4 regions of the Vibrio sp. 16 genome follow, and region 1 is predicted to be linked to each of the others. Evidence: predicted binding sites of a transcription regulator. Region 1 holds the regulator's gene; each other region holds the start of a gene.

What was found. The regulator PurR, encoded in region 1, represses purine synthesis genes. The targets are predictions, from matches to a motif close to TNANGNAAACGTTTNCNTNA.
Region 2: metK (methionine adenosyltransferase) is a predicted target of PurR. The motif match lies at 1,839-1,858, and genes of this name have one in related genera.
Region 3: U9J37_RS04695 (phosphoribosylaminoimidazolesuccinocarboxamide synthase) is a predicted target of PurR. The motif match lies at 2,587-2,606, and genes of this name have one in related genera.
Region 4: folD (bifunctional methylenetetrahydrofolate dehydrogenase/methenyltetrahydrofolate cyclohydrolase FolD) is a predicted target of PurR. The motif match lies at 5,406-5,425, and genes of this name have one in related genera.

Annotation. Positions count from the first base shown of each region.
Region 1 is NZ_OY808997.1:485,826-493,211, reverse strand. Features, by position in the region: gene cmoM (tRNA uridine 5-oxyacetic acid(34) methyltransferase CmoM) at 1-621, opposite strand, end outside; gene elyC (envelope biogenesis factor ElyC) at 735-1,541, shown strand; gene torR (two-component system response regulator TorR) at 1,590-2,303, opposite strand; gene torD (molecular chaperone TorD) at 2,539-3,186, shown strand; gene purR (HTH-type transcriptional repressor PurR) at 3,402-4,427, shown strand; cyclic di-GMP riboswitch class I at 4,573-4,659, shown strand; gene U9J37_RS02210 (TfoX/Sxy family DNA transformation protein) at 4,861-5,454, shown strand; gene U9J37_RS02205 (TVP38/TMEM64 family protein) at 5,625-6,320, shown strand; gene U9J37_RS02200 (putative signal transducing protein) at 6,317-6,622, shown strand; gene U9J37_RS02195 (alpha/beta fold hydrolase) at 6,619-7,386, opposite strand, start outside.
Region 2 is NZ_OY808997.1:2,899,382-2,906,767, forward strand. Features, by position in the region: gene U9J37_RS13500 (DUF2189 domain-containing protein) at 1-263, opposite strand, end outside; gene metK (methionine adenosyltransferase) at 540-1,694, opposite strand; gene tkt (transketolase) at 2,012-4,006, shown strand; gene U9J37_RS13515 (hypothetical protein) at 4,089-4,325, opposite strand; gene U9J37_RS13520 (PTS transporter subunit EIIC) at 4,653-6,176, shown strand; gene epd (erythrose-4-phosphate dehydrogenase) at 6,346-7,371, shown strand.
Region 3 is NZ_OY808997.1:1,055,184-1,062,569, reverse strand. Features, by position in the region: gene U9J37_RS04705 (LysR family transcriptional regulator) at 1-745, opposite strand, end outside; gene U9J37_RS04700 (EF-hand domain-containing protein) at 905-1,339, shown strand; gene U9J37_RS04695 (phosphoribosylaminoimidazolesuccinocarboxamide synthase) at 1,388-2,491, opposite strand; gene U9J37_RS04690 (SulA-like leucine-rich domain-containing protein) at 2,693-3,088, opposite strand; gene U9J37_RS04685 (glycerophosphodiester phosphodiesterase) at 3,455-4,159, opposite strand; gene U9J37_RS04680 (DMT family transporter) at 4,282-5,154, shown strand; gene U9J37_RS04675 (lactate/malate family dehydrogenase) at 5,269-6,225, shown strand; gene U9J37_RS04670 (MBL fold metallo-hydrolase) at 6,313-7,095, shown strand; gene U9J37_RS04665 (lipocalin family protein) at 7,063-7,386, opposite strand, start outside.
Region 4 is NZ_OY808997.1:1,555,580-1,562,965, forward strand. Features, by position in the region: gene U9J37_RS06820 (methyl-accepting chemotaxis protein) at 1-265, shown strand, start outside; gene U9J37_RS06825 (beta-prism lectin domain-containing protein) at 301-2,844, opposite strand; gene U9J37_RS06830 (DUF2913 family protein) at 3,099-3,707, opposite strand; gene U9J37_RS06835 (RDD family protein) at 3,857-4,342, opposite strand; gene U9J37_RS06840 (HAD-IB family hydrolase) at 4,473-5,108, opposite strand; tRNA gene U9J37_RS06845 (tRNA-Arg) at 5,216-5,292, opposite strand; gene folD (bifunctional methylenetetrahydrofolate dehydrogenase/methenyltetrahydrofolate cyclohydrolase FolD) at 5,495-6,355, shown strand; gene U9J37_RS06855 (NupC/NupG family nucleoside CNT transporter) at 6,465-7,386, opposite strand, start outside.

The DNA.
Region 1 (7,386 bases):
GCCACAGATTTCAAACCCAGCATCTTCTATCCATTGGTAGACGTCTTCTGGTTTTAAGCCTTTCTGTGGCTGTAATTTAAATCGTTTCCGATGTGGCATGCCCTCAAGAACATGAGGAATATTGCCACATACAACATTTTTGTAGACCAAGCCGTGATGGTTGTAGAACATGATGGATGCCGCACCATCAGATTTCACTTGCTCTAGTACTTTTTCTAGCGCCGTTTTCGGGTCGACTAACCACTCCATCACCGCATGGAACATCACCATATCAACTGGACTATCGAGATGTTGACCAATTTCTTGGACTGGAGAATGAATCAAGCGATACTGCTCAAGCAAGTTATTTTTTTCAATATCCTGTTTCGCCAGTTGCAGCATTTCCGAAGATAGATCACATAACGCGACTTGGTGTCCGAGTTTGGCAAGCTTTTGCGACATTTGCGCTAATCCACCACCTGCATCCAATATCGTTAATGCACGTTTGTCACCGTCAATAGAAGAGAGTAGTTGCTCTAAGTCTTCCCAAACAATGACTTGGCGAATCTCTCCTTTATCGGAGCCGTAAATATTTTTTGCAAATTTGTGGGCAATATCGTCGAAATTACGGTCTTCAGTCACAGCAGCTTAGGGTATCATGTCCAATCGTGCTGCTATTCTGTCACAAGAAAAGCAGGAATAAAGAGGGTTTCTCTTAAAAAATAATCAACTGATGTTTTTTCGGACTATTTAGTATGTTTGAGCTGAAAAAAGTGGTCTCTTCTCTTCTGATGCCGCTACCGGCAATGCTTATCATCGGCCTATTGGGCTTGATGTTGATCATGTTCACTCGAAATCAAAAGACCGGCTGTTTTATCGTTCTTTTCTCTTTTATTGGTATGTTCCTTATTGCGTTTCAGCCAGTCTCCTCGCGGCTATTGATGCCACTTGAGCGTCAATATTCTGCGTTCTTTCCCGTTGACGAGTCGATTGATTACGTGATGGTACTAGGCAGCGGCCATGTGGTGGATGACAAAATCCCACCAACGTCCGAGTTGAGCCGTACAGGTTTGATGCGCCTTGCTGAAGGCATTCGTGTTATGCGTATTTATCCTGGTTCGAAGCTCATATTGTCGGGTTATTCGGGAGGATCAGACATAAGCAATGCTCGCATGATGGCCAAAGTGGCGCTCGCTCTCGGCGTGTCTAAATCTGATATTATTTTGCTTGAGACGGCAAAAGACACATGGGAAGAAGCACGACAAGCTGCCGCCTTTGTGAAACACAAGAAAATGGTCGTGGTGACTTCCGCGAGCCACATGAAACGGGCATTAAACGAGTTTCACTCGGCGGGCTTAAAACCCTACCCTGCACCAACAAACTACTTAGCTCACGATAACGTTACTGAGCCTTGGTCTAAGTACACACCCAAGGCAGTCTACCTAGAGCAAACCGAACGCTACTGGCATGAGACACTAGGAATCTTGTGGCAAAAGCTCAGAGATTGGGCGTCGGAGTATGAGGAACAACACGTCATCGAAGCTCCAGAAAGCCAACTATAAAACAAAAAAACCGAGGCACATGCCTCGGTTTTTTACTCAATTCAAGGGTTAGTCCCCAGCAAACATGTAGCCTTCACCGTGAACCGTCACAAAAATTTGAGGGTTCTTAGGATCAAATTCCATCTTAGCGCGCATGCGACGAATGAGAACATCGATCGTACGATCGTTTGGTGCATCCACGCGATGGCTAATCATGTTCAAAATGCGCTCACGGCTCAATACTTGATTTGGGTAAGACGACAGCGCAACAAGCAGTTCATACTCAGCTTTAGTCAACTTAACTGGTTCACCAGCACGACTTAATGCTCGTCGTTGAACATCAAATGTCCACTCACCAAAGCGTACTATGTTGCCATCTTGTTTGTCTGCATCGACCGTGCCTGATGAATTGCGCGCCGCCGAAATACGCCACAGCAAATTTTTGACACGAACTAACAACTCTCTTAGCTCAAATGGTTTTGTGACATAATCGTCGGCGCCCATTTCTAGACCGACAATCTTATCAATGCTATCCGTGCGTCCTGTAACCAGGATAATCCCAATGTCTGACTGACTGCGAAGTTCGCGTGTTAGCATCAAACCATCCTCTCCAGGAAGATTAATATCCAACATCACTAAATCTATCGCATTGTTTTGTAGTGAATCACGCATTTGCTCGCCACTTTCGGCTTCGCTTACGTGGTAACCTTCATTCTGAAAGTAACCAACTAGCTTGCTGCGAGTTACTGCGTCATCTTCTACAACTAATACGTGATAGCTCATTTACACCACTTATTTACATTGGTCATCGTTCTAACGAGTATTCTATTCATAAACAGTAACATTTCTAGTATTTGTTACTTTAAAACCAAGAAAGATGATTTTTTCTTGATTCAAGACAAACCTAGGTCATCTGTTCATATTTTTCCATTTTTAGACTCAATTCTATACAGCTGACATTATCGCTGTTCATCTTTATTGGGTACACTAAGCGCAGTTATTTTAGGAGCCTGACCTAATGCAAGAAATTAAATCATTCAATGAAAAACGCGCAGAAATCTATTGGTGGCTATCGAGCTTATTGGCGAAAGAGCTCACTCAAGAGGCGTTAGACCAATACCATTCAGCCGAGATTCGTTCGTTTCTCTCTGGGCTTGGCGACAACCCAGATCTAAAACCTTCTGTCGACAACTTAGTTGATGCACTAAATCGACTTATGGACCGTGAAGACGCGCAGCTTGAATTAGCCGCAGATTTTTGTGACTTATTCCTTAAATCAGACAGAGACTCTGCCCTTCCATATGCGTCGATGTATGTAGGCAAAAGCGGACTGCTTAACGATGAGCCGGCGAGAGAAATGGAAGCACTAATGCAAAAGCATGGCGTCCAAGTTGATGAAAACCTAAATGAACCTGCGGATCATATCGCGATTGAACTCGACTTCCTTGGTAATCTGATTATTCGCTCGAATGAACTTGAAAGTGATGTTGAAATGGAAAACGCACTTGAAGAGCAAGACAAGTTCATCAGCCACGCACTACTTAATTGGGTGCCAAAGTTCGCCGCTAAGTGCAAAGCTTTAGATGATTTCGGATTCTACTCTGCCATTGTGATGTTAATGGTTGCGTTTATGGAACTTGACTCTCGCTACCTAAAAGGCGAATAAATACGAGCTTTTGTGACCACGAGCAGGGAACAAAAACCTTTTTATTTGCGCTTAGTTTGTTTGCGGTCTAGAATCGTGACCGCAAACGATAAAAATGAACGAATTAAATACAAACCGCTAATTATAAGCGGTTTTTGTGTTTCTGATACTTTCTGCCAGATTATCCTACACTTAGGAATATTGTTTCGTGGCAGTCATCGACAGGACAAAACCTTATGGCCACCATAAAAGACGTAGCGCGCTTAGCCGGCGTATCAACAACTACTGTATCTCACGTAATTAATAAAACGCGTTTTGTTGCCGAAGCGACCCAAGAAAAGGTCATGGAAGCAGTAACAGAGCTGAACTATGCGCCTAGTGCCGTTGCTCGAAGCTTAAAGTGTAATACAACACGCACGATTGGCATGCTGGTGACTCAATCAACAAACCTCTTCTTTTCAGAAGTTATTGATGGTGTTGAGAGTTACTGTTACCGCCAAGGTTACACGCTGATTTTGTGTAATACCGGCGGCATCTATGAGAAGCAACGCGACTATATCCGCATGCTTGCAGAAAAGCGCGTAGACGGCATCTTGGTCATGTGTTCTGACCTCACAGAAGAACTCAGCGAAATGCTTGACCGTCATAAAGACATTCCTAAAGTGGTCATGGACTGGGGCCCTGAAAGCTCACAAGCTGACAAAATCATCGACAACTCAGAAATCATCGACAACTCAGAAGAAGGCGGCTATCTAGCGACTAAATACCTGATTGAGCGTGGCCACAAAGATATTGCTTGTTTGAGCGGGCACTTCGAAAAAGCAGCATGTCAGGAGCGTATCGCAGGCTTCAAGCGAGCAATGAACGAAGCGAACTTGGCAGTTGATGAAGACTGGATCCTTGAAGGTAACTTTGAATGTGACACTGCAGTCCTAGCCGCAGACAAGATTGTTGCAATGGATAAACGCCCGAGTGCCGTTTTCTGCTTCAACGATACGATGGCACTGGGTCTAATGAGCCGCCTACAACAAAAAGGTATCCGCATTCCAGAAGATATGTCCATTATTGGTTACGACAACATCGAGTTAGCGGAATACTTCTCTCCACCGCTCACGACTGTTCACCAACCGAAACGACGTGTCGGTAAGAACGCGTTCGAAATTTTGTTAGAGCGTATCAAGGACAAAGAACACGACAAGCGAGTGTTTGAGATGCACCCTGAAATTGTCGAGCGCTGTACCGTGCGCAACCTCAACAAATAACATCATCACTCAGCGCCTGACTCTTTGATTAATTATCAGTCAGGCGCATATAACCCGCCAAATTACTGAACTAAGATCACATTTACTCACTACAAGTGTGATACTTACCTCAAATATTATTTATTCTTAACTTGTTCGATCAATGCCACGAACAGGGCAAACCATTTCGAAAGGATGGGACGCAAAGCCTCCGGCCTTAAGTATACTTATACAAGGTAGCGGGGTTGCCGATGGCAAAAATGCAAAACTAGTACATTAAGCTTTCTCGTAAACTGGACGCGTCTCAATACTGAGTATGAGCAGACATGGAATTCGTCGAGATTTTACGAAGTGTTTTCTTGTATGACACCTTACTGACAAAATTTCTGCATTATTTTGCTAATCTCTCGGACCTGAATTGGTGGCGTATACATATACACCGAGAAAATACAGCATGGATAAACCAATACTTAAAGACTCAATGAGACTATTTGAGCAACTTGGTCAAATTAAGTCTCGTTCAATGTTTGGCGGCTTCGGCATATTCGCAGATGAGACGATGTTTGCTTTAGTGGTCAACGATAAGCTTCATGTAAGAGCGGATGCTCAGTTAATCAAACAGTGCAATGCCCTTTCTTTGGAACCCTACGTCTACAAAAAACGTGGTTTTCCCGTTGTGACTAAATATTTTGCTTTGAGCGATGACATTTCCTCAGACAATGAAAAAACACTGGCATTGGCAAGACAAGCGCTGATCGCAGCAAAAGAAGAGAAAAAAGTACAATCGAAAGCGAAACCAAATCGCTTGAAAGACCTACCCAACCTGCGCTTGGCAACGGAAAGAATGCTAAAGAAAGCCGGGATTGACGATGTCGAATCTTTAGAAGAAGCGGGCGCTGTTAAAGCGTACAAGGCGATTCAATCGACACACTCAGCAGAAGTGAGCGTTGAACTGCTGTGGGCACTAGAGGGAGCAATCAGGGGCACACATTGGTCTGTTATACCGCAAAGCCGAAGACAAGAACTACTGAATAAATTGAGCAACTAGCTCAATCAATCGATGAAAAAGCCAGCACTTGCTGGCTTTTTTAGTCTCTAAGGAAATATTTTCTTCTCGCTCTCGTTCTTATTGTCTATATCAATCATTCCCTATACTAACTTAAGTATGTAACTATAGGGTCAGAGTTATCCTTGCGAAGAGTATTAAAGGACGCGATTATGAATAAAAAATTGATCTTGGGGATAGTCTTAGTTGCGCTTATCGCCTTTCTGGCGATGAACTTTGGGCAATACCTGACGCTCGAAAACGCGAAAGCACAGCAGCTTGCACTCTCAGATTACATCAGCGAAAACTTCGTCTTCGCCGCATTGACTTACTTTTTCGCCTACGTCGCCATAACCGCGTTCTCCATTCCTGGAGCAGCCGTTGTTACGCTTTTGGGCGCTGCGCTCTTTGGGTTTTGGACAAGTTTGCTGTTGGTCTCTTTTGCCAGCACCATTGGTGCAACGCTCGCCTTTTTAAGCAGCCGTTTCCTATTGCGAGACTGGGTGCAAGGAAAGTTTGGCGATAAGCTGAGTGCGATTAACCAAGGTGTAGAACGTGATGGGGCGTTTTATCTATTCTCACTAAGGTTGATTCCTGTCTTCCCCTTCTTCCTTATTAATTTACTCATGGGATTAACGCCTATTTCGGTAACTCGATTCTATTTTGTCAGCCAACTAGGTATGTTACCCGGCACAGCCGTTTACTTAAACGCGGGTACTCAGTTAGCGCAAATTGAGAGCCTTTCAGGCATTGTCTCGCCTTCCGTCTTAGCGTCATTTGCTTTACTGGGTCTTTTCCCTGTCATTGCGAAATGGGTCATGAATAAAATTAAGTCATCGCCATCCGCACAGAATGGCTCGGCGTCATGAAAATCTACTCAGCGAGTAATCCTCCAGAAGCTCACATTGTCTGTGAGCTTCTAAAGTCTCAAGACATCAGCTGTGAAGTTCGTGGTGAAGGGATATTCGGGTTGCAGGGAGAAATCCCATTCGGTGAAAACAGCGAGCCTTATGTTTGGCTTTTAGAACCAAATAAGCGCAATCAGGCGAATGAGATCATCGACCAATTTAGGACAACGCAAAATGGTAGCGACTGGCACTGCAGTCAATGTGGAGAAGTCAACGAATCACAATTTGGGGTTTGCTGGCAATGCGGCACCGCAGCAGATTAAGTCGCCTTAATTTGCTGTTGTATAAAGGCAATCGAATGCTGATTGAACTCTTCCGGACGCTCTACATTACACACATGTCCACAATCAGGAATCTCAAGCAATTGACTCTGCTGGTGAACGGCAACCATCTCTTTCACTGGCTTAATAAACATGTAGTCTCGCTCTCCCATTAGATACAGCGTCGGAATTGGCAATTCTCTATCTTTGAAATACTTCATTAATGGGTTTACTTCTGCCGTGAGTATAAACCAGCGCTTAAACTCTTTCTGACACAGTTTTTTGGCTTCGCGGATAAACAGGTGACGTGATTCTTTCTGTGTCCGCTGTGGCATCACAATATAAGCAAATAAGCTGTATAACCACATATAAGGCACGATGTGTTTACATAAGTTACCGAGACGCACCAACACTTGTGAACGCGTGTTCAGGCGTGTTACTGCCCCACCCAGCACCATGGATTTCACACGCTCCGAGGCAAGCTCTGCGATATTTCTTACGATGATCGTTCCTAAAGACATCCCAACGAAGTGTGCTGATCGAATCTTGAGGTGATCCAGAACTTGGAGAATGTCTTGCGTGACCGCCTTAAACGTGTAGCGGTTCGCCATGATCTCCTTTAGTAGCTGATTTGATCGCCCGTGCCCTCTTAGGTCTATGAGCAACAAATTAAAGTGCTGCTTGTACGCTTTGATTTGCTTGAACCAAATAGACGAACTGCCTCCGGCTCCATGCACAAAAACCACCCACTCATTGCTTGTTGGGTG
Region 2 (7,386 bases), 670 kb from region 1:
TAAACAACTAGGCTAGGCATCACCACGAGGTGAGTTCCTTGCCATTGAACGAGTAATACAATACCAATCGCGGCGGCCATAAAGCATAAACCATAGAATGCGCTGATAAGAGGCATTCTGATAAAGTCGTGTAAGCCCAACGAGAGCCAATGAAATGGCGCTGAAACGCTTACTTGATTACACGGAATGGTGCGAGCATATTCCGCGTCTGGGACTTCTTTATGTTTCTCTTTGAAGTCGTGTGGATTCACCGTACGAGGCATACATCCTCCTTGATCGATTCTCTGTTCTCACCGGGCGGTTTGGCTGCCCGAATGTGTTGGAAACTCGATGCCCGGATCGTTGACTTCTTGGTTGGGGCAAGAGTTTATCTTGTGTTACGAGATGAAATTCAATATAGATTTATCCCATTAACATATTTTTAACTATTGACCCGATGGCAAAAAAATACAACTTTCATCGGTATTTTTCTCGGTAAAGAAAAAGGGCTTTTGGTTTCCCCAAAGCCCTTTTAAATTCGATTATGTCTTATGTTCTAATTACTTAAGACCTGCGAAGTCTGCAAGAATCGCTGCTTTATCTGTCGCTTCCCATGGGAACTCTTCACGACCGAAGTGACCGTAAGCTGCTGTCTTCTTGTAGATAGGCTGAAGTAGGTTCAGCATCTCTTGTAGACCGTATGGACGTAGATCGAAGTTCTGGCGAACTGCTTCTACGATAATGTCGTGAGAGACTTTCTCAGTGCCGAACGTTTCCACCATGATAGAGGTTGGATCCGCAACACCGATTGCGTAAGAAAGTTGGATCTCACAACGATCAGCCATGCCAGCCGCAACGATGTTTTTCGCTACGTAACGTGCAGCGTATGCTGCAGAGCGGTCTACTTTTGATGGATCTTTACCAGAGAACGCACCGCCACCGTGACGAGCTGCGCCGCCGTAGGTATCAACGATGATCTTACGACCAGTTAGACCACAGTCACCCATTGGACCACCGATTACGAAACGACCCGTTGGGTTGATGAAGAAGTTAGTTTCTTTGTTGATCCACTCAGACGGCAATACTGGCTTGATGATCTCTTCCATTACCGCTTCACGTAGGTCAGGAGTTGATACTGAGTCACAGTGCTGAGTTGAAAGAACAACCGCATCGATACCCACAATCTTACCTTGATCGTATTGGAACGTTACCTGAGATTTCGCATCTGGACGTAGGAAGTTTAGTTTGCCGCTCTTACGTACTTCTGCTTGTTTTTCAACTAAGCGGTGTGCGTAAGTGATAGGTGCTGGCATTAGGATTTCTGTTTCGTTGGTTGCGTAACCAAACATAATGCCTTGGTCCCCTGCGCCTTGCTCTTTAGGGTCGGCTTTGTCAACACCTTGGTTGATGTCTGGTGACTGCTTACCGATAGTGTTTAGAACGGCGCAAGAATCCGCGTCAAAACCCATATCAGAGTGAACGTAGCCAATCTCACGCACGGTTTGACGCGTTAGCTCTTCGATATCTACCCATGCTGAAGTCGTGATCTCACCACCAACCATGACCATACCGGTTTTAACGTAAGTTTCACACGCGACACGTGCTTTTGGGTCTTGTTCTAGAATTGCATCAAGAACAGCATCAGAAATTTGGTCTGCAATTTTATCTGGATGACCTTCTGATACCGACTCAGAAGTGAATAGGTGCTTAGCCATGTTAGCTCCACTATATCTGGTTAATGTTGGAGGTTTGGTAACACTCCAGCATTCAATAATATTAAAAACTGTAGGTGTATCTACATCTAGACGTCTATTCTAGTTTTGAATGCTCGAATTACAAGCTCTTTTTTATTATTAGATAAAACCAAACGTTTGCCTTAAATTGGCTTCAAATGAGTAACTTCGAGCGATTTGCTGCGAAAGGTCGGAAATTTGTGAACAAATGGCTTGGAAAACGTTTGCACAGCTAGATTCGCTTTGAGAGAATTATCGCCCACATTTATATGATTCGCTTAATGCACTCAGGAGCTGACATGTCTTCTCGTCAACATCTCGCTAATGCTATCCGCGCTCTAAGCATGGATGGTGTACAACAGGCTAACTCTGGCCACCCAGGCGCCCCTATGGGTATGGCTGATATCGCTGAAGTTCTTTGGCGCTCTCACCTAAACCACAACCCAGCAAACCCAGAATGGGCTGACCGCGACCGTTTCGTTCTTTCAAATGGCCACGGCTCTATGCTGATTTACTCTTTGCTACACCTTTCGGGTTACGAGCTATCGATTGACGATCTGAAGAACTTCCGTCAGCTTCACTCTAAGACACCAGGCCACCCTGAGTACGGTTACGCACCAGGTATCGAGACAACGACAGGTCCTCTAGGTCAAGGTATCACCAACGCTGTAGGTATGGCGTTAGCTGAGAAGACGTTGGCAGCACAGTTCAACAAAGAAGGCTTTGATATCGTTGACCACTTCACTTATGCATTCATGGGTGACGGCTGTCTGATGGAAGGTATCTCTCACGAAGCATGTTCTTTAGCTGGTACGCTAGGTCTTGGTAAGTTGATTGCGTTCTGGGATGACAACGGCATCTCTATCGATGGTCACGTTGAAGGCTGGTTCTCTGATGACACACCTAAGCGTTTTGAAGCGTACGGCTGGCATGTAATCCCAGCGGTAGACGGTCACGATCCTGAAGCGATCAACGCAGCAATCATCGCCGCTAAAGCGGATCCTCGCCCAACTCTGATTTGTACTAAAACAGTGATCGGTTTTGGTTCGCCTAACAAGTCTGGCTCTCACGACTGTCACGGTGCACCACTAGGCGCAGAAGAAATTGCAGCGACTCGCAAGCAACTTGGTTGGGAGCACGGTCCATTTGAAATTCCTGCTGATGTTTATGCACAGTGGGATGCAAAACAAGCGGGTGCTGAAAAAGAAGCTGCATGGAATGCTAAGTTCGATGCTTATGCCGCGGCATACCCTGAAGAAGCCGCTGAGCTTAAGCGTCGCCTAAACGGTGAACTACCAGCACAGTGGGAAGAGAAAGCAAACGCAATCATTGCTGACCTGCAAGCAAATCCTGCAAACATCGCATCACGTAAAGCGTCTCAAAACGCGCTAGAAGCGTTCGGTGCTATGCTACCAGAATTCCTAGGCGGCTCGGCTGACCTTGCGCCTTCTAACCTTACTATGTGGTCTGGTTCTAAGTCTGTGTCGGCTGAAGATCCAGCGGGTAACTACATCCACTACGGTGTACGTGAATTTGGTATGACAGCGATCATGAACGGTATTGCACTACACGGTGGTTTCGTACCATACGGCGCAACCTTCCTAATGTTCATGGAATACGCTCGTAACGCGATGCGTATGGCTGCTCTGATGAAAGTTCAGAACATTCAGGTTTACACGCACGACTCTATCGGTCTTGGCGAAGATGGCCCAACTCACCAACCAGTTGAGCAAATGGCGTCTCTACGTCTAACGCCAAACATGAGCACATGGCGTCCATGTGACCAAGTTGAGTCTGCAGTCGCTTGGAAACTGGCTATCGAGTGTAAAGACGGCCCAACGTCGCTAATCTTCTCTCGTCAAAACCTTGCACAGCAAGAGCGTAGCGAAGAGCAAGTAGCTAACATTGCTAAAGGTGCTTACATCCTGAAAGATTGTGCTGGCAAGCCAGAGCTAATCCTTATCGCAACAGGTTCTGAAGTTGAGCTAGCGGTTAACGCTGCTGCTGAACTAACAGCTGAAGGTAAGAAAGTACGCGTAGTTTCAATGCCATCTACAGATGCTTTCGACAAGCAAGACGCGCAGTACCGCGAAGCAGTACTACCATCAGACGTAACTGCGCGTATCGCTATCGAAGCGGGTATTGCTGACTTCTGGTACAAGTACGTTGGCTTCGGCGGCAAGATCATCGGTATGACAACGTTCGGTGAATCTGCTCCAGCAGGCGAACTGTTCAAGATGTTCGGTTTCACTACAGAAAACGTAGTGAACACAGCGAAAGAACTACTTTCTTAATTTAGTTCGTATCAACGAAAAAGAGAAAACCGAGCCATTTGGCTCGGTTTTTTTATGCGTTCAAGTTAAGTCTGCGCAGCGGTTACTCAAACTCTTTACCCCAGTTATCTTTCTCTTTGTGACCACACACTTTGCATGTGACGTATCTGTCCATGTCATAGTAATGACCACCATTGATAAAGGTATGAGCCATCAATTTGATTCGACCTAAAAGAGAAGTGTCCGTGTCGTAGCTGCTGTTTTTTCTGACAAGCACTTCACTATGGGGCGTTTCTTGTTCGCATTGTTTACAAAAGTGAGTGGCTGGGTATCCAGACATAGTCATTTCCTTTGGTTGATAAAACTAGAATAGAAACAGCCAATAGAAAAACGACATACTCCGCCGCACTATGCATAAGAAAAATATATCAATCAAGTTGAATAAATTCACATTGCGGTCTAGGTAACTTCTCCTTGGTTTTTGTCTAAGGATGGACTGCAATCGGCCGTCTGTGATTAATCAGTCATTCCGTTTAGCCAAGTATTTGTTAGCCATGACAAGAAGATTGTAAGGGATGAGTTACAAACTGCTTTCTATTTGTAACCTTAGGCTTCGTCGTTGTTGGTAGTGTTCTTTGGTAATCCATCGATACTAAAGGACTGTATTATGCTAGATAGTTTAAAAACAGGCTTATCTAAGCTTTCCTTGATAGGGAAGGCATTGATGCTGCCTATATCCATCTTACCAGCAGCAGGTCTACTGCTCGCCTTTGGCGCTAAGCTCGATATCCCGCTTATGATGCGTGCTGGGGGCGTCATATTTGATAACTTAGCCTTGCTGTTTGCCGTGGGGGCTGCCGTTGGTTTGACTAAGGAATCTGGGATCGCCGCCTTAGCTGCGATTGTTGCGATGGTTGTCATGAATGCAACCATGGGGGTCGCGTTAGGTATTACGCCTGAGATGGCGATCGGTGGTGGTCGTTATGCGATGGTGATGGGCATTCCGTCATTGCAAACGGGTGTCTTTGGTGGACTTATCGCTGGTATTCTCGCTGCCGTTATGTACCAACGCTTTTATGATACTAAGCTGCCTGATTTCCTTGGCTTCTTTGCCGGTAAACGTTTTGTTCCTATTGTGACTGCATTTTCTGCGTTTCTCATCGGGTTAGTATTACCTTATATTTGGTCATATATTCAGTCAGGGATTGATGCGCTGTCGCACATGGCGAATGGCGGCAACATGTATGTCTCAACGTTCATCTACGGATTTATGGAACGCGCTCTAATTCCAGTTGGCCTCCATCATATCTTTTATAGCCCTTATTGGTTCTCTTTCGGGGAGTACACCACCGCCGCTGGAACTATTGTAAACGGCGATCATACGATTTGGTTTAAAATGCTCGAAGATGGCGTCAAAACATTCTCAACCAGCGAATACCAAGAAGCAGGTAAATTCCTATCGGGCAACTTTGCAATTTACATGTTCGCTTTCCCTGCGGCGTGTTTAGCGATGTATCACGAAGCGAATGACAAAAACAAAAAAATAGCAGCGGGTATTTTGGGTTCAGCTGCACTTACCTCTTTTGTTACCGGTATTACAGAGCCAGTGGAATTCGCGTTTATCTTTGTCGCGCCTGTGCTTTATGTGTTCTCTGCAATTATGGCTGGGGTGTCTTATGCGGTGACGTATGCGCTGGATGTTCACATAGGTAAAACCTTCTCTGCAGGTATCATTGATTTTGTTTCATTTGGGGTTCTTCCAGCGATGGATGGCTTTAAAACCAACTGGTTCAATGTGATTCTTTGGGGCTCAGCGATGGCTGCGATTTACTACACGGTTTTCCGCTTTGCAATTCGAAAACTCAACTTGAAAACGGTTGGACGTGAGGATACGCAAAGTAAGGCTATTACCTTAGAAAATGAAGAGCTAGCGAGTGAAATTACAACCTTGATTGGTGGTGCCGCGAACATTACTTCGATAGGGGCATGTATTACCAGGTTGCGCCTACAGATTAAAGATCAGTCACTTGTGAATGAGAAGGGAATCAAAGACCTCGGCGCGATGGGAGTCATAAAAGTGGGTTCAAGTGGCTTGCAAATCATTCTAGGTGCGCGGGCTCAATTTGTGGCTGAAATTATGAGTGATAGTCTCAGCGATACTTCGGCTTCACTGTCAGTAAGCCCTAGCTAATCATCTACAACGAACGATCTTCAATATTTACGCTATCAATCGAGAGGTTGGTAGCGTTGCCTTGCATTTAATTTTCAAACTTATAGATCGCTTTAGCATTCTACTAATGCGCTTCGAGTGGCTATCGGTTACTATTTGTGACACGAAAATCATGTAAGGCGATGGAATCATGCTAAGAGTTGCGATCAATGGATTTGGACGTATCGGTCGTAATGTACTGCGGGCAGTATATGAAAGTGGCAAAAGCCAGCAGATTAAAGTGGTAGCAGTCAATGAGCTTGCTCAGCCAGATGCCATGGCGCACCTACTGCAATACGATACAAGCCACGGTCGATTCGGCAAGAAGGTGACCAACGACCAAGAGCATATCTATATTCATCATGACAGCGGAGAGTTTGATTCTATCCGCATTCTACATCTCAGTGATATTGAGCTGCTGCCGTGGCGCGATCTAGAGGTCGATCTGGTCTTAGATTGTACAGGTGTTTTTGGCTCTCAAGCGGATGGTCAAGAGCATATCAAAGCGGGCGCAAAGAAAGTCCTATTTTCACACCCTGGGGCCAACGATCTCGACAATACCATTATCTATGGTGTGAACCACGATACGCTAAAAGCCGAACACAAAGTTGTCTCCAACGGTTCGTGTACCACTAACTGTATTGTCCCTATCATTAAAGCCCTTGATGACGCTTTTGAAATCGAATCTGGCACCATTACTACGATTCACTCATCGATGAACGACCAACAAGTCATTGATGCGTACCACTCCGATTTGCGTCGAACACGTGCCGCCAGCCAGTCGATCATTCCCGTAGACACTAAGTTGCATAAAGGTATTGAAAGAATCTTCCCGAAATTTTCTAACAAATTTGAAGCGATTTCCGTGCGAGTACCAACGGTAAACGTCACGGCGATGGATTTAAGTGTCACAATTAATACAAATGTGAAAGTTAATGACGTAAATCAAACCATTGTTAACGCATCTCAGTGTACATTACAGGGCATTGTTGACTATACTGAAGCGCCGCTCGTTTCTATCGACTTTAATCATGATCCCCATAGCGCGATTGTCGATGGTACACAGACTCGAGTGAGCAATGGGCATTTAGTGAAAATGCTTGTTTGGTGTGATAACGAATGGGGCTTTGCGAACCGCATGCTGGATACTGCGCTCGCAATGCAAGCTGCAAAGTAAGCCGTAGTGCAGCGA
Region 3 (7,386 bases), 570 kb from region 1:
TTCGTTCGGAGTGATGGCACAACACGGCGGCAGAACCAAAATCTGAAACAGAGATACTCACATCTCGTGAACGATGTTGCTGAGTCAAATTCTGTTCAAAGAAGGGTTCGGCAAGGTCGTCATCATGAATCCCAATATGTTGGTATTGTAGATAATCATCGATTGATAGTGTTCGCTTGCTCGCTAAAGGGTGGGTGGGCGAAAGCAAACAGACCATTTCATCTTCCATGATCTGCTGCCACATCAAATCGCGGCTACGTGTTGGCGGTTGGCTCACATCGTGGGGCAGCAGCATAAAATCGACCTGACCGCGGCTCAACGAATCAAAGTTCATTTGCTCTTTAGCGAAAAGCTGAACGTGTTTAGCAGAGGACAACTGTTGGCAGATCTGTTCAATTCGCTCGGCAAATAGCTCGAAGGTACTTTCGCGCATAGACAATGAAATGGTGCCGGTAAAACTGGCAGGTTCGAATTCTCCTTGATGAAGAATACCGTTCATGCTCGACAAAATACCATGAATTTGCGGAGCAATGCTCAGAGCAAAGGAGGTTGGGAGCAATAAGGTTCCCTCTCGATAAAAGAGCTCATCACCTAACTGCTCTCTAAGTTGTGACAGCGTTTTGCTTACACTAGAGGGCGTGACACATAATTTCTCAGCCGCTTTAGTCACGCTGCTGGTTGAAAGCATAACGTGAAGTACCGTTAAGTGCTTCATGCTGATTCGGGAAAGGGCAATAAAATCCATGGCGTAACATTGTTGGTCAGTTTCTACTGCATTATATCCGCGTTGACTGCTTTGCAAAGTGCTCGTTGTGTGGAAGTGCTATTCCGCTTCTATACTAGAGTAACAATGGCTATTAATTTATTGCTTAATAGTTAGATCGTGTTGGACTAGGAGGAAAACATGAAGGTACAAAGTTTATTGACCATTGGTTTGTTGTTGGTGGTTAATCCAGTGTTGGCTGATGAGGACGATATGGATGAAGCGACCAAGGTGAAGGTTGCTCCAGATTTTCAAGTCATGGACGAGGATAAAGACGGGGTCGTGTCGAAAGAAGAGTTTGATGCGTTTCGCTCAACGATGGACGACGGTGAAGAAGAGGAAGAGAGCTCATTAAGTGCCTTCGCTTCGTTTGATAAAGACAAAGATGGTTTTGTCAGCGAAGAAGAGTTAGCGGCTCACGCAAAATACTCAAACCCAGGTAATGGCACAGGCGCATTGCTTGATAACAAAAAGCAAAAGTCCAACGCCAATCGTAAAGAGAAAAAGGAAAAGCCCGACCGCAGCGACAGAGGAAAAAACAGCGATCGCGGCAATGGTGGTGGAAAAGATAAATAATCGTATTAAACACAACGCCCCAAATATGGGGCGTTGTGTTTATAGGTATCAGTCAATCAGACCATACTGAGATCCAAGGACATCGATAATCTCTTGCTTTGGATTATCACTTAGCTCAATTGGGCGACCTGTAATCTTTTCTGCGATCCCTGTGTATGTGCGGGAAATATCCATAAGCGCTTCAAGAGGCAATGCGTTTTCGCGCGCCAGTGCTTCACGTTCAGGCATACGTTCTTTGTTAAGAAGGATATCTGGTTCAGGGAAGTGGTTAAGCAAAAATTGTCTGAATCCTTCTTTTGAATTCTCGACAATATTACCGGCTTGATACTCCTTTTCATCCCAAATACGGGATGAATCTGGCGTACCGACTTCATCCATGTAGATCAGTTTTTCGTTGCCTGCAGCATCGTGAACGTAGCCAAACTCAAATTTTGTATCGACAAAGATTTGGTCCACTTTGGCCAGTGCATCACTGATGACGCCAAACCCTTCGCGGAGCAACTTCTCGTAGAGTGCTATATCCTCTGGTTTGGAAAAGTTGAAGGCAGCAAAGTTGTCTTCGATATTTTTACGAGTGATGTTGACATCATCGGCTTCTGGAACGTCTGGGATACCTTTAAGAATGCCTTTGGTTGAAGGAGTCATCAGCAAGTCAGGGAGTGCTTTATCGCGCTCGAGTCCCTCTGGAAGTTCAATGCCACAGAACTCACGCTCACCCTTTTCATAGGCACGCCACATCGAGCCCGTGATGTATTTGCGACAAATCGCTTCGATCATAATTGGTTTGGCTTTTTGAACGATCCAAACTAGCGGATGAGGGATATCAAGAATGTGACTATCGGCGAGTCCATTTTCTTTAAATAGGCTAAACCAGTGATTAGAGATCGCATTCAAGGCAGCGCCTTTTCCTGGGACACCTTGCAATCCACCCTCTGCATGCCAAATGCAGTCAAACGCCGATATGCGGTCACTGATAACCATGATGGCTAAAGGCGCATCAGGGGCAACATCGTAGCCTTTTTCTTGAATAAGGCGTTGGCTGTCTTCTTCAGTTAACCAATATACAGAGCGTACTTTTCCGCTATGAACTGGCTTATTTGTGCGAATTGGAAGATCGTCATTTACGGCGAGAACTTGATCGGCGAGACTCATTTAGACATTCCTATCTTTGTCAAAAATGGGTGAAAGACGTAATTTGCTTTCGATTTGCAGTGCATAATACCAGAACTTAGCGAGGCTTCCAGATAAAAAGCAAACGTTTGCTTAATTTTTTAACGGCGCAATGGCGATGTGATAAAAAGAAAAAGCCCCTCACAAAGGGAGGGGACAAAGACAGTGTAAATGTTGAGCTTATTAGTGGTACTGGAATGATCTGCCCTCAACAAAAAAGACCGCACACTGGAATTGGTTAGCGAGGTCAGTAAGTAACGCTTGATCTAATTCTGAAATTTGGTTGGACGCGACAACGGCACTTGCGTTACCCGACTGAATGGCTTTGGTCACAATCTCTACCTCTGACTGAGTTTGAGATGCTCTCATCTGGATGATCTTTTTACAGCTGACATTGTATGAAGCGAACTGTTCGTAGTCGGGACGTGGACATTCAGCAGTAAACAAAATCCATTGCTTTTGGTGCGATAGGCTCGCTAAGCGGTAAAGAACGGTGTCATCGATGTTCATCGGCTGGGTAGGTTGAGCGAGAACATTGAATTTAGAAACCGAGCGACTTGTTGGTTGAAACTGAATCATAATACTGTCCTTTCATACATGCTGTATGTGTATACAGTAGTTTGTTTGCTGGAAGTGATCAAGACTTTTTGTTGTCTTTTTAATCGAAAAATAGAAGCTCTTGAGCGAGAATAAAAGTTAAGTTGTTGAATTTAAATGATTACCTTTGTTTTCTTGCAAGTGATCTAAGTATGAGAAACTGTGAGTGAACGCACATGGCTTTATACAGTACTGTGGAGAAAGTACTGTATAAAGCCAGAGAGGTTGTTTGTTGGAAATGGCCCCTAAGTGTCAAGATATTCTGAACCAGCTTGGTATCTTGTCATCTTCATGCTGAGGCTTTGTGGTTTGGGGCGCTAATTTCGACTGGTTCTAATTTCGCGCTTTCTAGGGGTTAAAAAAGCGCTCAGGATAATCACTAAAAATACCATCTAGATTGCTAAGGCGCTTTAAGCGATTTGGGTTGTTTACTGTGTAGCACCAGACTTTATAGCCGAGCTTTTGCAGAGATGAAATCTGTTGTTTGCTTGTCCAGAGGTGGTTGAGATTGCAACCAACGGCTTGAACCTCTTCTAGAAGAAGTCGATCTTTTCTCTTCAATCTTTCTGACAAAACGGCAATGGCGTGGGTGGGAAACTGCTTTCTAAGCTGGCGAACGACATCGTGGTTAAAACTCGAAAACAGAATCGCCTCTTTTGGCAGCTCAATGCCTTTGAGGGTGTGCGCAAGGAGGTCGACAACGTGTTCAGGGTCATGGTGATCGATTTTCACTTCAAGGTTTAACTTGATGCGGTGCCGATTGGCAATGTCGAGCAACTCACTCAAGGTCAATATTGTTTGCGGAGAACATTCAGGATAACGATGGGCAAAATTAAGCTGGCGTAGTTCGCTTAAGGTCAGTGTATCAACTCGACCTTTCCCATTACTGCATCGATCAACTGTGTGATCATGGCAAACCACAAGAACATCATCTTTGCTTGGTTGGATATCGACTTCTATCCAGTTGAGGCCGAGCTCTATCGCAGCTTCAATACTCACTCGGGTGTTTTCAGGGTAATGACCGGCAATGCCTCGGTGTCCGACTATATTCATTTGCTTAACACAATCAAAAAATAATGAGCGGTTAGATTAGCGCTAAAGAGTGGTTGTCACTACAAAAATCTGAGACTATCGCCAAACAACAAAACAATAAAAAATAACGAAGAGATTTGATTTTGAACGCTGAACGTAAAGCTGCTTGGATACTTATTGCCACAACGATGTTGGCAGGTCTGGGCTGGATATTTTCCAAAGAAACCATTCAAGGCTTACCGCCTTTCGGTTTTATAGGTCTTCGCTTTTTGGTTGCTTCGGTTTGTTTACTGCCATTGTGTTTTCGGGCATTTCGACGCTTGAGTCGCGTTCAGCTAGCACAAGCCATTGGTGGGGGCGGTATTCTCGCTCTGGCACTTTTGGCTTGGGTCCACGCTATCTCTATAAGCGAAACCCTTGGAGAAGGGGCGTTTATTGTCAGTTTGTCGATGATCATTGTGCCAATTGTGGCTTGGGCACTGTTTAAAGAGCGGCCAAAGCGTGCATTTTGGTTTGCGATGCCAATTGCCATCGCTGGATTGGCGTTTCTTTCGTTGCAAGGAGGCTGGAATAGCTCGCCCGGGCAAATTTGGTTTCTTGCCAATGCGTGTTTGTTAGCACTTCATTTCAATATTAATAGCAAGCTAGCGCAAAAGCTTCCAATCTTACTGCTTACGTGTATACAGCTATTTGTGACGGGCTTGATTGCCTTGGTGATGTCACTTCTGCTTGAGGAGCCGCCAGTCAGTGTCGATTCGTCAATCTGGGGGTGGTTTGCAGCCAGCGCGGTTCTGGCCACCAGTCTAAGATACGTGATGCAGACACTTGGCCAGAAGGGATGTAACCCAGGCAACGCGGCGCTCATCATGTTGTTAGAACCCATTTGGACGGTGATATTAAGTATCCTCTGGTACGGCGAGCAACTTTCAACCAACAAACTGATTGGGTGCAGCTTGATCTTATTTGCTCTTCTATTTTATCGCACCGATGGCAGGCTTTTCAGAGTTCGCCGCTAGCAATAGTCTAGGTTTCTAGTGAGATCCTTCATTACTTATTTAGAAGGTAAAATTAAATTGCTATAATTGATGTGATTATTAGCAATTTGTCGTAAGAAACACAGGGATGAACACATGAAAATTGGAGTAATTGGTGCTGGTGCCGTTGGGGTGGGGGTGTGCAACTACCTCCTGACGATAGGCAGTGTGAGTGAGCTGGTATTGCTTGATAAAAATCTTGAACGTGCCGAAGGTGAAGTGTTCGATTTTCGCCACACCGCAGCACTAACGTTTTCAAAGAATACTCACTTAGTGCCAACCGATGATTATTTGAACCTGATTGGCGCGGACATTGTGGTGATTACCGCAGGCGCACAAATCCAACAGGGTCAGACTCGAATCGATTTGGCTGAGGTCAATAGCCGAATTGGTGTTGAAATTGCCAAAGAAGTTGAGCGAGTTGCGCCAAACGCCATTTTGATCGTCGTATCGAACCCTTGCGATATTGTGGCGCATTTTATCGCGACAAATACCAAGTTTCCTCGCTCTAAAGTGATCAGTAGCGGTTGTGTGATTGATACTGCGCGTCTGATGACCATAGTGGCAAACCGAGTCAACTTAGACCCTAAAAACGTGTTTGGCTATGTGTTGGGTGAGCATGGGAGCAACTGCTTCACGCCCAAAAGTTTGATTTCAATCGCTGGGCAGCCTGCAGACTACTATTGTGATACTCACCATATCGACCGAATCTGTGCGGACGAGTTATTAGAGTCTGTAAAGCAAGCTGGCTATGAGATATTTAAGCGTAAACAAAATACCACTCATGGTATTGCTGCCAGTGTGTTTAGAATTATCCAAGCGATAATGATTAACGAACGCTCAGTATTGCCTGTGGCGACTCTTCTTGATGGGCAGTATGGTATTAATGATGTTGTTCTAAGCCTACCAACCGTGGTTGGTAAGAATGGGGCGGAATCTGTTCTGAGCCATCCATTTACCGAAGAAGAACAGCAGACATTGAAACAAATAGCGCAAAACTTGGATGCCGTTGTGGCTGAAGTTGCCGAAAAAACGGGGCTTCTAAAGTCGTAGCAAATTCACACCTTAGAGTTTTTGCTCTTTCCATTTCTTGAGGACTCGCTAAATTAACAAGTGTAAATAACTTGTTAATAATTGCGAATGATACTCCACACTCTCAAAGGCTATATACAAACTCTGTATATAGCCGAATATCCCGATAAATTGATGCTGCTCGATGGTGCAAGCCGAGCGGATGTTGATGATATAACGCAGTTCGTCACCCTGAAGTTAAAAAGACCAATCACCGATCTACAAGTCGTGGTGATTACCCATATGCACCCTGACCATGCTGGTGGAGCCAATTTACTGCGGGCGCGCACGGGGTGTACATTGGTGTCGGCGGACCGCCCTAATCAGTGGTACTCGGGGCCAGATGGTTTCATTATGCACCTAACGGATATTGCATTGGCCATGTGGGTGGCTAAGCGCAAGAATCAGCCGAAGAGAAACCTTTGGTATAGTCGCCATTTACATCCTCAGGTAAGGGTTAGAGAGGGCGATGTTATACCCGGATTTGAAGATTGGCGGGTAATTGAAACACCAGGTCACACCGATAGAGACTTGTCACTATACCACCGCGAACAAGACCTGCTTTATGTGGCGGATCTAATTGTTGAAGTTAAGCAGCGTTTGATCTCTCCCTTTCCGATATTCCACCCGAATCAGTACCGAGCTTCAGTAAAAAGGGTATTTGAAATGGCTCCGAAGCGTCTACTGGCAGCGCATGGAGGGGAGGTGACTTTTGATAAGGAAACCTATCGATACCTGATCGAAACCACCCCTCGCACGCCGTCCACGCATTGGCGCGTCACTAAAATTCAATTGAGAAGTTTATTCACCGCACTTTGGTCACTCGGCCGAGCGAAACGGAAAAATCAATGACTCGGTGTTAAACCCTGCTTGTTCGGCAATGCGGAGATATTTATTCAGCTTGTAATCTGGAATGGTGGTGTTGCGAGATAGAATCCAGAAATACTCATTGTTATAGCCAGAAACAAGCGCAGTTGAGTAATCCGGTTCGAGATAAAAGACGACATAGCTGCTGTAAAACGGCCCAAAAAAGGAAACTTTCAAATGACCGACATCAGCGTCTTGAACAAACTTCGCTTTGCCGATGGCTTCATTCCAGATTTGATCTTTTTCGCTCCAACCTCGGTTGATGACTTTAATGGT
Region 4 (7,386 bases), 1.1 Mb from region 1:
TTTCACTTCCGTATCTGATGTAAATGAGAGCATTTCACAACTCGAACATCTCATTGAAACCGTAAATCAACACATAACTAGCATCGCCAATTCAACAACGGAGCAATCCAAAGCGAGTGAAGATGTTGATAAAGATATCGATGTTCTGGCGGAAATTGCCTTAAGGACAGGAGAACTTGCAGCGAACATGGATAGTATTGTCACAAACTATAAAACTGAAGTAGCCCAAGTTCACGATCAATTACAGGAGTTTAAGTTGGCGTAGAAAAATGCCAGCGATAACGCTGGCATTTGTTTCGATTAATCTAGAATAAATTGTACTGCATCAACATACCGTCCAGAACTCCAAACATTGATCTCTTCAAGCTCTTCACCCGAAGGAATTTCAACAATATCTGTTTTCTGAGAATGGGCATAATGCTTTGATCCATAAAACAGGACAGTTCCATCATGATAGGTAAACGTCAGTGCAACGATATGATTTCCACCCCAGTAAAACGTGCCTGAAGTTACTTCAATTTTCGCTACCTTTTCTAAGTCAACAGGGATACCAAGAACACCACCTGGTCCGCCAACCATTTCGTCATCATCTTCGCCTAAAGCATCGATCATCCAGCCAGATCGTACGTAAAGCTCATCATCCAAATCTACGTTGGTAGGCTTACCTGTTGGGAAACCGATGATGTCAGTACCTGTACCCTTCTTCGTCGGTAATGTACTCGAACGATACGTATTGTGCGTCAACCAACTAGGCTCATACTTGCTAGGAATAGCACCTTCTTGCGTGATGTTCGATTGATGGAAAGAATGTTGGTTCCAAATTCGAGTAGCGTTTTTCCAAGGCTTGTTAAGATCCGCGGACTTAAATACGTATACGCCATGGTTGAACGAGTATCTTGAGTCGTAGTCATTAGCAACAACAATAAGTTCTGCATTGTTGTCACCAGCTAAATCCGCGACAACCGGTGACTCCCACAACGTGCCAGTCGAATTTGTAATTTCATTTAGCACAAGACCACTTCGACCATCTAAGATTCTTACTCGCATATGATCCTGAACAAGTACCTCATCAATACCATCGCCATCAAAATCATAAGCAGATACGCCTATTTTGCCACTACTTGAGTCATCGTTAGGTACAGACCAAACCAATTGCCCAGTACGGTCGTACATATCTACGGCGTTGTAACCAGCGTACACGATACCAGTACTGTTAATTGACTGTGCCGAAGTAAGTTCAAACTGCAAAGCCTCAACTAACCAGCCATTTGACCAAACATTCACCGCGCTGATTTCGCTGTCTTGCGGAACATGGAAATAATCCGTTTGCTGCCAGAAAGATGAATTCTTGGACCCAAACATCTCCGTAGTTCCATCATTCATAAAGAATTTCAATGCCAATAAGTGTTTACCGCCCCAATAATACTTACCCGAAGTAATGGCTATTTTACGTACCTCAGTAAGGTCTACGGGGCTATTAGTGTGGCCACCATTCCCACCAAATAAATTTGTCGGTGTTGTACCAACCGCATCGATAGCCAGACCAGAGTTTACGTACAACAAGCTGTCATTACCCACAGCTAAGCGCTTATCATCACCATACTCGAAGCCAAAAAGATCTGATTCCTTCACTACGGTTTCAACAGGGTATCCCAAGAAATTGGAAACAGCTTGCACTCCTCCACCAGGGTTACTTGTATTATTTACACTCCATTTGACGGTCCCATCATGTTCTAAAACGGAGATGAAACTGTTTTCAGATGTGGACTTGGAAGCTGGCGACGAAACAATTAATTCAGGGCTAACATCGCTATCTAGATTCGCGACAGAAGAAAACCAAACCTTACTCGCTGATTGATGGTTCCAAATCGCCCCACCATTTCTGTCAAATAGAGTTTGATCGGCAAATACTTCTTGTTTTCCGTCACTATCAAAATCGATAGATATAGGGGAAGGCGTCCAAGCATAACTAAATAGTGACAGACCAGAGTCATAATTATAGACACCATCTGGTGCAATAATTTCGACAGTCCCATCGTTATTCAAATCTGCAATACTAACTTGTCCAATAGTACGGCCACCCGTCTGGTTTTTGTCAATTTTTTTCTTCAGGTTACCTGCGTTATCGAGAACGTTGTAGTGGGTACTTCCTCGATTGCTGGTAATGATTTCGACAATTCCATCTCCATCGAGATCACCAGCTGCTACTGAATACCTCGCATCGGCAATAACACCACCGTTGCTGTAATCCCAAATTTCACTGCCGTCGACACCACTCAGCGCACGAACTAATCCGCCGTCGGTATATTGATTATCCTCAAACGTAATGACGATAATATCCGCAGTATCTTGGTTATCTATACTTCCATCGTTGTTATCATCGTTCAACTGCACAACAACCGGAGAAACAATCACTTGGTCATATTCCGGCATGAAGCTGCTTCCTTGCCAAGACCAAGCCAATACTGGTTCGACTTCAGGAGAGCGAGAAACAACTCGCATTGAACGAGGTGCAGAGAAGTCTAGTACTTTACCATTATATGCTTTTACAGCTTCTAGTTCTGAATTGGGAGTATAACCAGTAAAAACCGCCAAACGGTTATAGGATAAATTGTCCCAATCACTAAGCATCACCCCTGCGCCGGCACCAGCATAAACATCAACTTCATGTTCATAAATAAAAGAGGGGAGAGAATAACCTGAGCGCTCCCCTACGTTTAAACAGTATTTATCTCCAGTTTCTTTGCTAACAATACAACCTACACCTTCTTCAGCAGAAGCAAAAACCGTCATTGAGTTCAACGATATTAACACTGCTGTCAGGGAAATATATTTGTGTTCCATTACGGACTTCCTTTTTTATTTTAGGAAGCGAGAATATCGTTGGATATAAGAAAGACTTCAATAATAGATGGGGGGAATCTCTGTTCAATAATGAGACATCTCATTATTGATACACTTATAATCAGTAAGTAACTCGTAAGGGAGAATGATAATATAAAACCATTTTTTATTAAAAACCCGCTAACTCATTTTTAATAAGCGTTATTGGGAGAAACAACCCAGAGATAAATAAACTTTAGTTGCACTACGTTTAATTAGCGAAGCACTAAAGTTATCCTCACAAACTCCCCATCTTCAAATTCGACTTTATGTTCAAAAATTGAGGATGAGTAAATCGTTCTTAAGAAAGCATGTTTCTCACCGTTGGTACCACGGAACAACATCGAAATATCGGCGATAAAGCGGTTACATTCGCTAAAATGCGCATTCAGATCTTGAGACAATACACACAGCAAACACCCTTTGGGATTAAACTGAAGGTCGACGGATTCCGGACTTGATACCAGTACCGTCGTATTTAGCTCTTTCTCTAGTGTATTGATGAGCAGCAGGAAGCTATCAAGGTGAGGTAACTCATCCCCACCCTCAGGCGGTAACAAATTTTCCAACATCGCTTCCATGTCGAGACGTTGTGAGCGTGCGTGAGTAACAAGCGAACGGATCTTCTTCTTAAACGGCTTATATTTCTTACTGTTAGATGCCTTGTTGAGCCAGCCTGAAATGACATCATTCACATCGCTGCGTGAGCGCTTGAGTGAGACCTTACCTGCGTTACTCGTGTATAGATGAAGCAGTGCATGCAGCGCAAGCTCTGACAACAAAGGCTCAAACTCAGGTTTAATTTTAGTGTGAATACTGCGCATGATGTCTAAACTGAAGAACTAAAATCGAAGCTGAACAAACACTGTTCATTCATGGAAGGGAGGTCATGCTACCGAAAAGCGTTGCGTATGTACAGAAACAAAAAAGCAACGCTAATCTGCGTTGCTATAGTATGGCGGTTGCCTTTGAGTTAACAATCATTCAAACGAATAACTTGCGTCGAGGCAATGATATCGTGCAAACAACGTCTAGAACTACCAAAGATGAGCAAAACGCCAACAAGGCTTATCACACCACCGATAAGCGGTACATAACCAATCAAAAAATAGTAGGCGTACCGTTTGAACAGTAACTCGTTAAGCTTGGGTAGATCCCCCTGTTGATTGCGAATTCCTATCTTCATCCATTTTTTGCCAATTGTCTGGCCTTTATCTCGCAGTAAATTACGGTTGATAATAGCAAATAAAATGAAGTTGAGAATACCTAGTAAAAATAGGTACCCCCAACTTGGCTCTGTCGGGGGGGATTGAGTAAAACTCTCAAATCCTCCCGTAAAGTACATCAAGGGAAGTATGAAAATAGATAAGACGATAGAATCTATCAACGCAGCGACTAAGCGAGAACCTCGGCTGGCAAGTTGCAGTTGAAGTTCAGAACTATCTTGGACTTGTTCCATAAAACGTTACACCTTATTTCCGTGACATCTTTAGGCATATTGACTGCTATTTAACTTATCAGCAGAACTAATATGTAACGTTTCGATATAGATTTTATTTTAGTGAAAACTCGCTGCAAGCGTTTCTTTTTTAAGATGCTTTAATGGAGTCAGGCGTTACTTCACCGAATGGTTTCCAGTTAAGGTAGCTTTCATCAGCAATACGCAGCATGGGGACATCTTCGAAGGTATCGCCATAAGCGAAGACCTTAGTGTAAGCGGAAACATCCACACGACTTGCTAGCAGCCGAACTTTGTTCTCGCGACTGCAGTCACCACCTTGGTAGCGACCAGTGAATCGACCATTGCGTCTAGTGAGCTCACTACACACCAACTTGATACCTTGATTTTCAGTCCAGATACTCAAATACGGGTTCACGCCTGCCGACACAACAAAAACATCATCGCCACGTTCTAAATGCCAATCGATACGCGTTTGAGCAATTTCTCTGATCACGCTTGGTAAATATTGTTGGGTAAACCGTTTTGCAAGGCACTCTACCTCGTCTACATCACGTCGACAAAAAGCGAGAAATGAGAGTACAGGTCGCAAACGGCTGGCGGGCAACACTCCACATCGATATAAAGCAATCGCAGGCCATATGAAAGATAACCCAATAACAAGCCGTGGCTTAGGTGTGGCAAAATATAGAAATTTTGAATAGGTATCTTCGCTGGTGATGGTGCCATCAAAATCAAAGAGGGCTAAATTTCGCATCGTGCTCATACATTTCTTCTTTACGATAAAAGCATCTCTAGCCAAAGCATAAAACATTGCTTCCAAAACGCGAAAGCCCCGACAACTCATTGAGCTATCGGGGCTTTTCGAATAAATGGCACGCCCTATAGGATTCGAACCTATGACCACATCCTTAGAAGGGACGTGCTCTATCCAGCTGAGCTAAGGGCGCGCTACAGGGGAGGATTATACGAGTTCAAACGCTTAAATCAACGGGTTTTCATAACATTCTGATCTGAATGCCTAAAAAAAGGTCATCAAATCAATAAGCGCTCAAAAACACCTCAAAGCAAACGTTTGCGTATGGATGTTAAACTGAATTTCTGCGACAATGCTGCGCCAATAATTTGCCTTATCAATTCAAAAGGAAAGTCATGACTGCTCAAAATATAGATGGAACTCTCATTTCCCAAACTGTTCGATCCGAAGTTGCAGCACGCGTAAAAGCTCGTATCGAGAACGGTTTGCGCGCCCCAGGTCTTGCTGTGGTACTCGTGGGTGAAGATCCCGCTTCTCAGGTCTATGTCGGTAGCAAACGTCGTGCTTGTGAAGAAGTTGGCTTCGTATCCAAGTCTTTTGACCTTCCTGCAACCACATCGGAAGAAGAGTTGCTTGCGCTAATTGATGAACTGAACAAAGACTCTGAGATTGACGGTATTTTGGTTCAACTGCCCCTTCCGGCAGGCATTGATACAACGCATGTTCTTGAGCGCATTGCGCCTGAAAAAGACGTGGACGGTTTCCACCCTTATAACGTAGGGCGATTGGCACAACGCATTCCAAAACTTCGTTCTTGCACACCAAAAGGCATCATTACGCTACTTGACCGTTACAACATTGAACTGCGCGGCAAGCACGCTGTTGTGGTCGGCGCTTCAAACATCGTGGGTCGTCCTATGACGCTTGAACTCCTGCTAGCAGGCTGTACCACTACGACTTGTCACCGTTTTACCAAAGACTTAGAAGGCCATGTTCGCCAAGCAGACGTTGTTGTGGTTGCTGTTGGTAAACCGAACTTTATCCCCGGTGATTGGATTAAAAAAGGCGCGGTCGTGGTCGATGTGGGTATCAACCGTTTGGAGTCAGGAAAGTTGGTAGGCGATGTGGAGTATGACAAAGCCCGTGAAAAAGCGAGTTTCATTACCCCTGTTCCTGGTGGCGTTGGCCCGATGACAGTAGCAAGCCTTATCGAAAACACCATGATTGCCTGTGAGCAGTTCCACACTAAGAAGTAACGACTCTTAAGAAACCAAAAAAGGGGTTGATGTGGTAGCACATCAACCCCTTTTTAATGTTTACTTAATTCGTGGTGCTTAGAGCATTGGTAAATACTGTTCGCAATGCTTATAGGCTCAAGATAACGCCCGCAATCGACGCACTCATTAAGTTCGCCATCACACCTGCGGCAATCGCTCGAAAGCCGAATTTAGAAATAAACGGGCGCTTTTCAGGAACAACACTACCTAAACCGCCAATCAACATTGCCATCGTTGAAATATTGGCAAATCCACATAAAGCAAAAGTGACAATTGCTTGTGAATGCTCACTCAGTTGGGCCTTAACGTCCATTAACTGAATAAATGCAACAAACTCGTTAACCACGATTTTGTTACCAATCAAAGAGCCTGCGGTAATCGCTTCATTCCAAGGAACGCCAAGCAGCCACGCGACAGGAGCAAACAGATACCCCAAGATTAGCTCAAAGCTGAGATCCATTCCCATCAGGCTACCAACCCAACCGAGCATACCGTTTAGCATGGCAATCACACTAACAAACGCCAGTAAGGTTGCACCAACCGCAACGGCGATACGTAAACCCGCCATCGCGCCGTCTGCCATCGCCTCAACCACATTGGTCGCGCGTGGCATTTCGACATTGTTCATGTCTATTTCTGCGTCTGCGGTTTGTGTCTCTGGCACCATTATTTTCGCCATCAAAAGACCCGCAGGTGCTGACATAAATGCTGCTGCAATTAGGAAGTTAAGGTCAACACCGAGTGATGCGTAGCCCACCAACGTACCACCAGCGACAGAAGCAAGACCACCAACCATCACAGCAAAAAACTGAGAGTCCGTCATGTGCTTTAAGTACGGCTTAACAACAAGAGGCGCTTCAATCATGCCAACAAAAATGTTCGCCGTTGCTGAAAGTGATTCTGCACGACCGATTCCTAGTAACTTTTGGAGCCCACCACCGATCAAGTTGATCACTTTTGGCATTACTCCAATGTGGTATAAACCGGAAATCAACGCGGAAAAGAAAATG